Regions from separate parts of the Duganella violaceipulchra genome, predicted to be linked through region 2. Evidence: predicted binding sites of a transcription regulator. Region 2 holds the regulator's gene; the other holds the start of a gene.

Region 1 (5,387 bases), on a different contig from region 2:
GTCGCCCTCCACCTGGCCGAAACGCGCACAGTCGCGATCATTTCCAAACGTGCGCTGAAGGATGGCGCCAGCAACTGGGCCCAGGGCGGCATTGCCGCCGTGCTCGATTCCGGCGACAGCCACACCCAGCACATCGACGACACCCTGGTCGCCGGCGGCGGCCTGTGCGACGAGAGCGCCACGCGCTACATCGTCGAGCACGGCCGCGAGGCGATCGAATGGCTGATCGAACAAGGCGTGCCCTTCACCAAGGACGACTCGGCCGAACTGGGTTTCCACCTGACCCGCGAAGGCGGCCACAGCCAGCGCCGCATCATCCACGCGGCCGACGCCACCGGCCACGCGGTGCAGGTCACGCTGGAGGAAAAGGTCCGCGCCCATCCGAACATCACGCTGTTCGAGCACCATTGCGCGATCGACCTGATCACCTCGGACAAGCTGCACCCGCTCAAGAAGGCCAACGCCCAGCCCAAGTGCTACGGCCTGTACGTGCAGGACGAGAAGACCGGCCAGGTGCTGACCTTCGCCGCCGAGCACACGGTGATGGCCACCGGCGGCGCCGGCAAGGTCTATCTGTACACCACCAATCCCGACACCGCCAGCGGCGACGGCATCGCCATGGCCTGGCGCGCCGGCTGCCGCGTGTCGAACATGGAATTCATCCAGTTCCATCCGACCTGCCTGTACCATCCCTACGCCAAGTCCTTCCTGATCACCGAGGCGATCCGCGGCGAAGGCGGCCTGCTCAAGCTGCCGCCGGAAGCGGGCGCCGCCGCCGGCAAGCGCTTCATGCTGGCCCACGACGAACGCGCCGAACTGGCGCCGCGCGACGTGGTGGCGCGCGCCATCGACTTCGAGATCAAGAAACGCGGCCTCGACTATGTGCACCTGGACATCAGCCACAAACCGGCCGAGTTCCTGATCGAGCACTTCCCGACCATCTACGCGCGTTGCCTGGAACTGGGCATCGACATCACCAGGCAGCCGATCCCTATCGTGCCGGCCGCGCACTACACCTGCGGCGGCGTGGTCACCGACCTGCACGGCCGCACCGACCTGCCCGGCCTGTACGCGGTGGGCGAAACCGCCTGCACCGGCCTGCACGGCGCCAACCGCCTGGCCAGCAATTCGCTGCTGGAATGCGTGGTCATCGGCCGCGCCTGCGCCACCGACATCGCGGCCAAGGAAAAAGGCGAAGTGCCCTACCTGCCGGACTGGGACGAAAGCCGCGTCACCGACGCCGACGAGGAAGTGGTCATCTCCCACAACTGGGACGAGCTGCGCCGCTTCATGTGGAATTATGTCGGCATCGTGCGCACCACCAAGCGCCTGGAGCGGGCCCAGCACCGTATCGCGCTGCTGAAGGAAGAAATCGACGAGTACTACCGCAACTTCCGCATCACGCACGACTTGCTGGAGCTGCGCAACCTGGTCGACGTGGCCAACCTGATCGTCAACAGCGCCCTGCAGCGGCACGAAAGCCGCGGCCTGCATTTCAGCCGCGACTACCCCGAGACGCTGCCGAAAGCGCTGCCGAGCATCCTGACGCCGGCGCGCCGCAAGTAAGGGGCGGGCGTGATCACCGTGCGCGCAGCCCTGGCGGCCGACATCCCCGCGATGGAAGCACTGATCGCCCGTTCCGGCATAGCGCTGAGCGACGGCTTCTACAGCCCGGAGCAGGCTGTGGCGATCACCCGCCACGTGTTCGGCGTCGATACGCAACTGGTCGCCGATCAAACTTATTTTTTGATTGAAAAGCATGGGGAGCTGGTGGCCTGCGGCGGCTGGAGCAAGCGCAGCACGCTGTTCGGCGCCGACCGCACCAAGCAAGGCGCCGATCCGCTGCTCGATCCGGCCACGGAAGCGGCGCGCATCCGCGCCTTCTTCGTCGAGCCGTCAGCGGCCCGGCAAGGCTTGGGCCGGCTGCTGCTGAGCCATTGCACCGAGGCGGCGGGCGCCGCCGGTTTCCGCACGCTGGAACTGGCCGCCACTATGCCGGGCGTGCCCTTGTACCTGGCCTGCGGCTTTGCGATGGTGGAGCGGTTCGAGATTACACTGCCGGACGACATCAAGGTGCCGCTGGCAAAAATGCGGAAAAGTATCAACACCTAGCGCCGGCCGGCATCGGCCGCCGGCGCCCTCAACCGGATTAAGCCGATTTCTTGCGACGCGCCATATAGCCCAGCAGGCCCAGGCCAGCCAGCAGCATGCCGTAGGTGGTAGGCTCAGGCACTGACGGCGTCACGGCGCCGAAGCCATCCAGATAGGCATAGCCGGTGTGGCCGGTTGGCTGGCAATCGGCGGCCAGCAGCGACAGCGTGAAGCTGTGGCCGGACAGCGACTGGTCGATGCTCAGTTGCTCCACTTGCCAGCTTGGCGTGTAGAACAGATTGCCTTCTTTGGCGAAGCGGCTGTCCACGCCCGAACCGCTGAAGCCGGCGTTGTAGCTACGGCTGATCAGCAACTGGCCGGTGGTGTCGTCGGTCAGGGTCAGCTTCATCAGCGCCGATTCATATTCCTGGTGGCCGCCGTTTTCCAGCACGGCTTTCCAGGCGAAGTAGATGTTTGCGTCGGTGTAGTTGCTGACTTTTTGACTGATCGCGGTCGCATAGCCGCCGCTGGTGGTGTCTTCGGCGCGGTATGAATAGTTGCCGTTGTACACGGTCGAACCCAGCAGTGAGCCCAGGTTGGGATCGACATAGCTGCTGCCGACCACAGCGCCGCGGCTGCCATTGTCACCGTTCAGGTTGCCACCTGGCAGGAATTGCGAAGGCTGCATGCTGTTGTTGGTGCCGGCGCGATAGCCGCCGCCGGTGGTCCAGCCGCCCGTGGTGCCGGCCTCGAAACCGCCATTGTAGAACCCATCCGCGTGCGCCATGCCCGTCAGACCCACCATTGCCACCACCGCCGCCAATAATTGTTTTTTCATCCACCTACTCCTTTAATTAATGCTATAAAAATGACAAGGCAGATTATATTGCATTTAAGGAATTCATAATGGTAAATTTTTACATATTTGCATGCAAATTTTTCATGCCACTTGCAGCGCATGAGCGATAAAATCCAATAATTCCGCGCGCGCAGGCGCCGTTTGCGCCACCTCGCCCAGTACCGCCCTCAGCGCCTGGCCTTCCACCAGATCCAGTATCACGTTCGCGGTCTCCGCCGGAAAGGCGCATCGGCGCAGCCGGCCGCTGTCCCCACCCTGCTCCAGCAAACCCACCAGCGCCGCCAGCAAGCCTTGCCGATTGCCGGCAAACGTCGCCGCGATGGCCGGGTTCCGCACCGCCTCGGCGACCAGCTCCAGCGTCATCAACGCATTCTCGGGCCGCCCCGCAAAGTCGAGGTAGGCGCCGGCGAAGCGCGTCAAGGCTGCGGCCGGATCGCCCTCCGCCTGCAGGTGGGCGATGAATGGCGCCAAGTCGCCCGCCTCCAGCGCGGCGATCTCGGCCAGCACCGCCTCCTTGCCCGAAAAGTGATTGTAGAGATTGCCCAGGCTGATGCCCGCCTCCGCGGCGATATCGCGCACACCGGTCTGGTGGTAGCCCTTGCGCAGAAAACAGGCGCAGGCGGCCTCCACGATCAATTGCTTTCTTGACTCTGCCATAAGGACCTCATACCATGAACGAACGTTCGTTCATCATACTTCAAACCAGATGAGGAAACCACATGCAACATCAGAAACAACGTCTTGAAGGGCTGGACCTGGCCCGATTCCTTGCCTTTGTCGGCATGGTGATCGTCAACTTTCGCATGGCGATGGGTATCAAGGAGGGCGACAGCCTGCTGGCCGTGCTCACCGGCGCGCTGGAAGGCCGGGCCGCCGCCTGCTTTGTTGTGCTGGCCGGCATAGGCCTGGGCATCGCCGCCGCCGGCAACGACCATGCCCAAACCGTCGCCGTCACGCTGCGCCGCGCCGTCTTCCTGCTGGTGCTGGGCTTGTGCAACATGCTGCTGTTCGAAGCGGACATCCTGCACTACTACGCCTTCTATTTCCTGTTTGGCGCATTGCTGCTGAGGCTGTCGTGGCAGGCGCTGGCGGCCTGCATCCTCGCCATGGACCTGCTGTTCGCCGGGCTGGTGTTGACGCAGAATTACAGCGCGGGCTGGGATTGGCACAGCTACACTTACAGTGGCTTCTGGACGCCAACCGGCTTCGGCCGCAACCTGCTGTTCAACGGCTGGCATCCGGTGTTGCCGTGGCTGGGCTTTCTGCTGCTGGGAATGCTGCTCGGCCGGCTGCCGTTGGGCCGGCGCGCGATCCAGCACCGGATGATCGCCTGGGGCGGCGCCACGCTGCTGGCGGCGGAAAGTATCAGCCTGCTGCTGCGCGCCGCCCTGCCCGGGCTGTCCGAGCTGCTGACGACCAAGCCGATACCGCCCATGCCTTTATATCTGCTGGCCAGTTCCGGCGGCGCCGTGCTGGTGATCGGCCTGTGCCTGCGCAGCGCAGCCTGGCTGCAGCGCAAGCGGGTGTTGCAGCTGGCCACGCCGGCGGGCCGCCAGACGTTGACGCTGTACATCGCGCACGTGCTGCTGGGTATGGGAACCTTGGAAGCCCTGGGCCTGCTCAGCGGCCAGGGCGTGGCGACGGCGGTAACGGCCGCGCTGCTGTTCTGCGTGGCCGCCAGCGCCTGTGCCTGGTGGTGGTCGCGCCATTTCCAGCGCGGGCCGGTGGAAGCGCTGATGCGCAAGCTGGCCGGCTGACGCCTTAGCCGACGATGCGCAAGGAGTAATCCGTTGCGCGCACATCCTTGGTCAGGCTGCCGATCGAAATACGGTCCACGCCGGTCTCGGCGATGGCGCGCACGGTATCGAAGTTGATGCCGCCGGAAGCTTCCAGCAAGGCGCGGCCGGCGTTGAGCCGCACCGCGTCGCGCATCATGTCGAGGCTGAAGTTGTCGAGCAGAATGGAGGTGGCGTCGGCCGCCAGCGCCTCCTCCAGCTCGGCGATGCTTTCCACTTCGACCTGGATCGACACGCCCTTGTCCAGGCGCTTGGCCGCCAGCACCGCCGCGGTGATGCCGCCGGCCGCCGCGATATGGTTTTCCTTGATCAGGATGCCGTCATACAGCGCCAGTCTCTGGTTCTGTCCGCCACCCACGCGCACCGCGTACTTCTGCGCCAGACGCAGGCCAGGCATGGTCTTGCGGGTATCGAGGATGGCCGCGCGGGTGCCGGCGATGACGTCGACATACTTGCGGGTGGCGCTCGCGACGCCCGACAGCAGCTGCAGGAAATTCAGCGCGGCGCGCTCGGCCGTCAGCAGTGCGCGTGCCGGGCCCTGGATGGTGCAGACCAGGCTGTCGGCCTTCATCAGATCGCCTTCAGCGTATTGCCAGTCGATCTCGATGCCCGCCTGCATGCAGTTCATGATGCCTTCGAAC
Region 2 (5,387 bases):
GCCGCAGGTGATCAGGCGCGCGGCCGACCTCGGCATCGGCTTCCTGCACCAGGGGGGGCACGACAAGCTGACGCCGTTCAAGGCGCTGCTGGAAAAGACCGGCCTTACCGCCGAGCAGGTCGGCTTTATCGGCGACGACGTGGTCGACCTGCCGATCCTGACGCGCGTCGGTTTCGCCGTCGCCGTGCCGAACGGCCGCGCCGAAGTGCTGGAGCGCGCCCACCACACCACGGTGGCCGCCGGCGGCCGCGGCGCGGTGCGCGAAGTGTGCGAGCTGCTGCTGCACGCGCAGGGCAGCTACGAGCGCGTGATGGCGCAGTTCCTGGTTTGACGAGGATAGTCCATGCGTAAAAAAACAGCCCATCGCTGGCAGCTCACCGTCATCATGATGGTCGGCGCGTTTGTCGCCGTCGGCAGCTTCTGGCTGGTGCAGGTGGTCAACCAGGCCGGCCAGGATGCGCAGGTGGACCAGCACCGCAACGAGCCGGACTACATCATCGACCGCTTCAGCATGGTGCGCATGAACAAGGCCGGCCAGCCGGCCTACATCATCTCCGGCGAAAAACTGACCCACCGGCCGGTCGACGATGCCTCCGACATCGACAAGCCGACTGTGCACAGCCTGTCCGGCGACCAGCCGCCGATGAATATCAATGCCGACACCGCCCATGTCGACCAGGGCAATACGCGCGTCAAGCTCAATGGTAATGTGAGCGTGGTGCGCCCGGCCGGGCCGCAAGCGCAGGCGATGCGCATGACCACGCCGGCGCTGACCGTCTACCCGGACGAGGAACGGATGGAAACCGCCAGCCCGGTGGCGCTGGAAATGGGCAACGCCACCGCCAACGGCATCGGCATGAAGGCCAATAACGCCACCCGCGCAGTGCAGCTGGGCGGACGCGGACAACTGACGATGCCGCCGCGCGCCGGCCATTGAGGAAACAATGATGATGAATGGAATGACGATGAAGAAACTGATACTCTCGGCGGCGATGTTGTTGCTGGCGGCCGCTGGGGCCCACGCGGAAAAAGCCGATGCCAACAAGCCGACCAAGATCGACTACGACGACCTGCAAATCGACGACGTCAAGCAGATCAAGACGCTGATCGGCAATGTCGTGCTGACGCGCGGCACCTTGCTGATGAAGTCGCCCAAGGCGGTGGTGACCACCGATCCGGAAGGCTATAACTTCGTCGTGCTGACCAGCACGCCGGGTACGCTGTCGACCTTCCGCCAGAAGCGCGACGGCGCCGGCGACCAGTGGATCGAGGGCGAAGCCGAACGCATCGAATACAGCGACAAGACCGACCTGGTCAAGCTGTTCTCGAAAGCCAGGGTGCGCCAGCTGGAAGGCCCGCGCATGACCAGCGAAGTCAACAGCGAGTTCATCTCCTACGACAGCCGCACCGAACATTTCGACGTCAAGAACAACGTCTCCGGCGTCAGCAAGCCGGGCGCCGGCCGCGGCACCATGGTGATCCAGCCGACCATCCGTCCGGCCGCGCCGGCGGCCTCTGCACCGGCCGCGTCGACGCCGCCGGCCACGGAGAAGTAAGCATGGAACCATCCTGCGGTAGCACCCTGATCGTGCGCGGCCTGCAAAAGACCTACGGCAAGCGCCAGGTCGTGCATGACGTGTCCCTGCAAGTCGAATGCGGCGAAGTGGTGGGCCTGCTCGGCCCCAACGGCGCCGGCAAGACCACCTCGTTCTACATGATCGTCGGCCTGGTGCCGTCGGACGCCGGCAGCATCGATATCAGCGGCACCGATATCTCCTCGCTGCCTATCCACCGCCGCGCCTCGCTCGGCTTGTCCTACCTGCCGCAGGAAGCGTCGGTGTTCCGCAAGCTGACGGTGGAAGAAAATATCCGCGCCGTCCTCGAAATCCAGAAGGTGGACGGCAAGCCTTTATCCAAGGCTGCCATTGATGAACGGCTCAATACCCTGCTGGCCGATTTGCAAATCGAAAAGCTGCGCGAAAACCAGGCGCTGTCGCTCTCGGGCGGCGAGCGCCGCCGCGTGGAGATCGCGCGCGCACTGGCGACCAACCCGCGCTTCGTGCTGCTCGACGAACCATTCGCCGGGGTCGACCCGATCGCCGTGATTGAGATCCAGCGCATCGTGCGCTTTCTCAAGGAACGCGGCATCGGCGTCCTCATTACCGATCACAATGTGCGCGAAACGCTGGGCATCTGCGACCGCGCATATATCATCAACCAGGGCACGGTATTGGCTTCAGGCCGGCCAGACGACATCATCGCCAACGAATCGGTGCGTCGCGTGTATCTGGGTGAACACTTCCGTATGTAAAACCCATGAAACAGTCTTTGCAACTGCGCACGTCGCAGCACCTCGCGCTGACACCTCAGTTGCAGCAGTCGATCCGGCTGCTGCAACTGTCGACGCTGGAGCTGCACCAGGAACTGGAACAGCTGCTGACCGATAATCCGCTGCTGGAGCGCCTCGACGACCCGCTGGACCGCTCGCTGCGGCTGCTGTCGGACGGCGCCATCAGCCAGCAAGCCCCGGTCGGCGACGCGCCGCCCGAAGGCCCGCCCAACGCCCAGGAGGCGCCGGCCGCCGACGCCGACAACTACGACGGCCCGGCCGCCGACACCGAAAGCACCAGCAGCGACGCCGACGTCGACTGGAGCGACGCCGGCCGCAGCAAGGCGCCCGACGACGAGGACTCGCGTCCGCAACTGGAGGCCAGCCACTGCACCCTGCGCGAACATCTGATGGAGCAGATGCGGGTGACGGTGCTGGAGATGCGCGACCGCGCGCTGGTCGAGCTGATCATCGACGCGCTGGACGAAAACGGCTACCTCGAGGAATCGCTGGAAGAGATCCTGGCCCGCCTGCCGGAAGAGCTGGAACTGGAGCTCGACGAATTGCAGACCGCCCTGTCGATGCTGCAAAGCTTCGACCCGATGGGCGTGGGCGCGCGCAACGCGTCCGAATGCCTGGCGTTGCAGATCAAGCGCCTGCCGGCCATCCCGATGGTCACGCGGCGCATGGCGCTGACGATTGTTGAAAATCATTTGACCTGGTTTGCCCAGCGCGATTTCAACAAACTGAAGAAGGCGCTGCTGTGCGACGACGAAGATTTGCGCGAAGCACAAACCGTCATCCGCCAGTGCAATCCGCATCCGGGGTCGGCGTTCGCGTCGGACGTGTCGGACTACGTGGTGCCGGACGTGATCGTCAAAAAAGCGCGCAACGGCTGGCAAGTGAGCCTGAACAACGACGTCATGCCGCGCCTGCGCGTGAACGCCATGTACGCCAACCTGCTCAAGCAGGGAAAAGGCGAGGGCGCGATGGGCGCGCAGCTGCAGGAAGCGAAGTGGCTGATCAAGAATATGCGCCAGCGTTTCGACACGATTTTGCGCGTCGCACAAGCGATAGTAGAACGACAAAAGAACTTTTTCTCCCATGGCGCCGTTGCCATGCGCCCCCTTGTGCTTCGCGAAATTGCTGATACACTGGGTCTACACGAGAGCACTATTTCTCGTGTAACAACTCAAAAATATATGCTGACCCCGCATGGCATGTTTGAGTTGAAATATTTCTTTGGTAGCCATGTCGCCACCGAAGCGGGGGGGGAAGCAAGTTCGACGGCGATACGCGCACTCATCGTGCAATTGACAGGAGCAGAAGACCCTAAAAATCCTTTATCCGACAGTAAGATTGCGGACATGCTGGGAGAACAAGGCATGGTGATTGCGCGACGCACTGTTGCCAAATATCGCGAAGCGTTGAAGATCCCGCCAGTCAGTCTCCGTAAATCTTTGTAGTTATTTGGTTCCTGCGCGCCCGGCGGTAATGGGCTCCGCACTAACCGTAAGAAGCGACATTATCTTTAGGAGTGTGTATGAATCTCACCATCAGTGGACATCATCTCGAAGTGACCTCGGCCATCCGTGAATACGTGCAGAACAAGCTGGAACGCGTCACCCGCCACTTTGATCAAGTGATTGATATTGCTGTCATCCTGACTGTAGATAACCTCAAAGAGAAAGAGAAACGCCAGAAGGCTGAAATCAACCTGCGCATGTCGGGCAAGACCGTCTACGTGGAAAGCCTGTCGCAGGACCTGTACGCCGCCATCGATACCTTGATCGACAAGCTGGATCGGCAGGTCATGAAGTACAAAGCCAAGGTCCAAGAGCACGGCCACGATGCGATCAAGCATCTCCCGGATAGCTACGAACCCGCTGCCGCCGCCCTATAACAACGGCCCCGGCACCATCCAACTAAGGGCGCAGAGGCGCCCTTTTTTGCGCCCGCAGTAAAATAGGGTTTTCACCACGACCCTAGAGACTCCATGAGCGTATACGTCCACACCAGCGTCAGCAACGGAACCGGCTTCATCACCCTGGACCGCCCCAAGGCCTTGAACTCTTTATCGCTGGCGATGGTGCGCGATATCACGCAGGCGCTGCTGGCCTGGCGCGACGACAGCGGCGTGGCCGCCGTCGTCATCCGCAGCAGCAGCGAAAAGGCCTTCTGCGCCGGCGGCGACATCCGCTTCTTCTACGACGCCGGCCGCGCCACGCCGCAGGGCGGCAGCGCGCTGGTGGAGGATTTCTTCACCGAGGAATACGCGCTCAATCACCTGATCCATTTTTATCCCAAGCCCTACGTCGCGCTGATGGACGGCGTGGTCATGGGCGGCGGCATGGGCGTGGCGCAGGGCGGTCCGGACTGCCGCGTGCGCATCGTCACCGAGCGCACCAGGATGGCCATGCCGGAAGTGAACATCGGCCTGTTCCCGGACGTGGGCGGCAGCTATTTCCTGGCGCGCGCGCCGGGCCAGCTGGGCTGCTACCTGGGCGTCACCGGCGTCACCATCGGCGCGGCCGATGCGCTGCACGCGGGGCTGGCCGATCACTTTGTGCCGGGCAGCGAGATGGCGGCGCTGGCGGCGCTGCTTGAGTCGACTCCGGGGGCTGGCGTGGCCGCGGCCATCGCGGCCTTCGCGGCGCCATTCAAGGCCGCTGCCGGCGACAGCAAGCTGGCGGCCGAGCGCGCCGCCATCGACCGCCACTTCGGCGCCGGCTCGGTGTCCGCCATCGTCGCCTCGCTGAAAACCGACGACAGCGCCTTCGCGCAAAAGACGCTGCAAGTGATGGCCACCCGTTCGCCGCTGATGATGTGCGTGACGCACGAGCTGGTCCGGCGCGGCGCCGCGTTGGACGTGGCCGATTGCCTGCGCATGGAGCGCACGCTGGTGCGCCACAATTTCGAGGACGGCGAAGTGATCGAAGGCGTGCGCGCGCTGGTCATCGACAAGGACAACGCGCCGCGATGGAAACCGGCCACGCTGGACGAGGTTGACGAGGCCATGGTGCGGCGCTTCTTCCAGCCGGTGTGGCCGGACTACGCC

Evidence for each region. The regulator sigma-54, encoded in region 2, starts transcription at its own class of promoters, with help from an activator protein. The targets are predictions, from matches to a motif close to TGGCANGNAANCTGCTTT.
Region 1: KVP70_RS34245 (PEP-CTERM sorting domain-containing protein) is a predicted target of sigma-54. The motif match lies at 2,965-2,982, and genes of this name have one in related genera.

Annotation. Positions count from the first base shown of each region.
Region 1 is NZ_JAHTGR010000006.1:118,752-124,138, forward strand. It holds gene nadB (L-aspartate oxidase) at 1-1,566, shown strand, start outside; gene KVP70_RS13105 (GNAT family N-acetyltransferase) at 1,576-2,112, shown strand; gene KVP70_RS34245 (PEP-CTERM sorting domain-containing protein) at 2,150-2,929, opposite strand; gene KVP70_RS13115 (TetR/AcrR family transcriptional regulator) at 3,032-3,607, opposite strand; gene KVP70_RS13120 (DUF418 domain-containing protein) at 3,670-4,707, shown strand; gene nadC (carboxylating nicotinate-nucleotide diphosphorylase) at 4,712-5,387, opposite strand, start outside.
Region 2 is NZ_JAHTGR010000005.1:265,615-271,001, reverse strand. It holds gene KVP70_RS12045 (KdsC family phosphatase) at 1-331, shown strand, start outside; gene lptC (LPS export ABC transporter periplasmic protein LptC) at 344-937, shown strand; gene lptA (lipopolysaccharide transport periplasmic protein LptA) at 966-1,556, shown strand; gene lptB (LPS export ABC transporter ATP-binding protein) at 1,559-2,311, shown strand; gene KVP70_RS12025 (RNA polymerase factor sigma-54) at 2,317-3,795, shown strand; gene hpf (ribosome hibernation-promoting factor, HPF/YfiA family) at 3,873-4,232, shown strand; gene KVP70_RS12015 (enoyl-CoA hydratase/isomerase family protein) at 4,326-5,387, shown strand, end outside.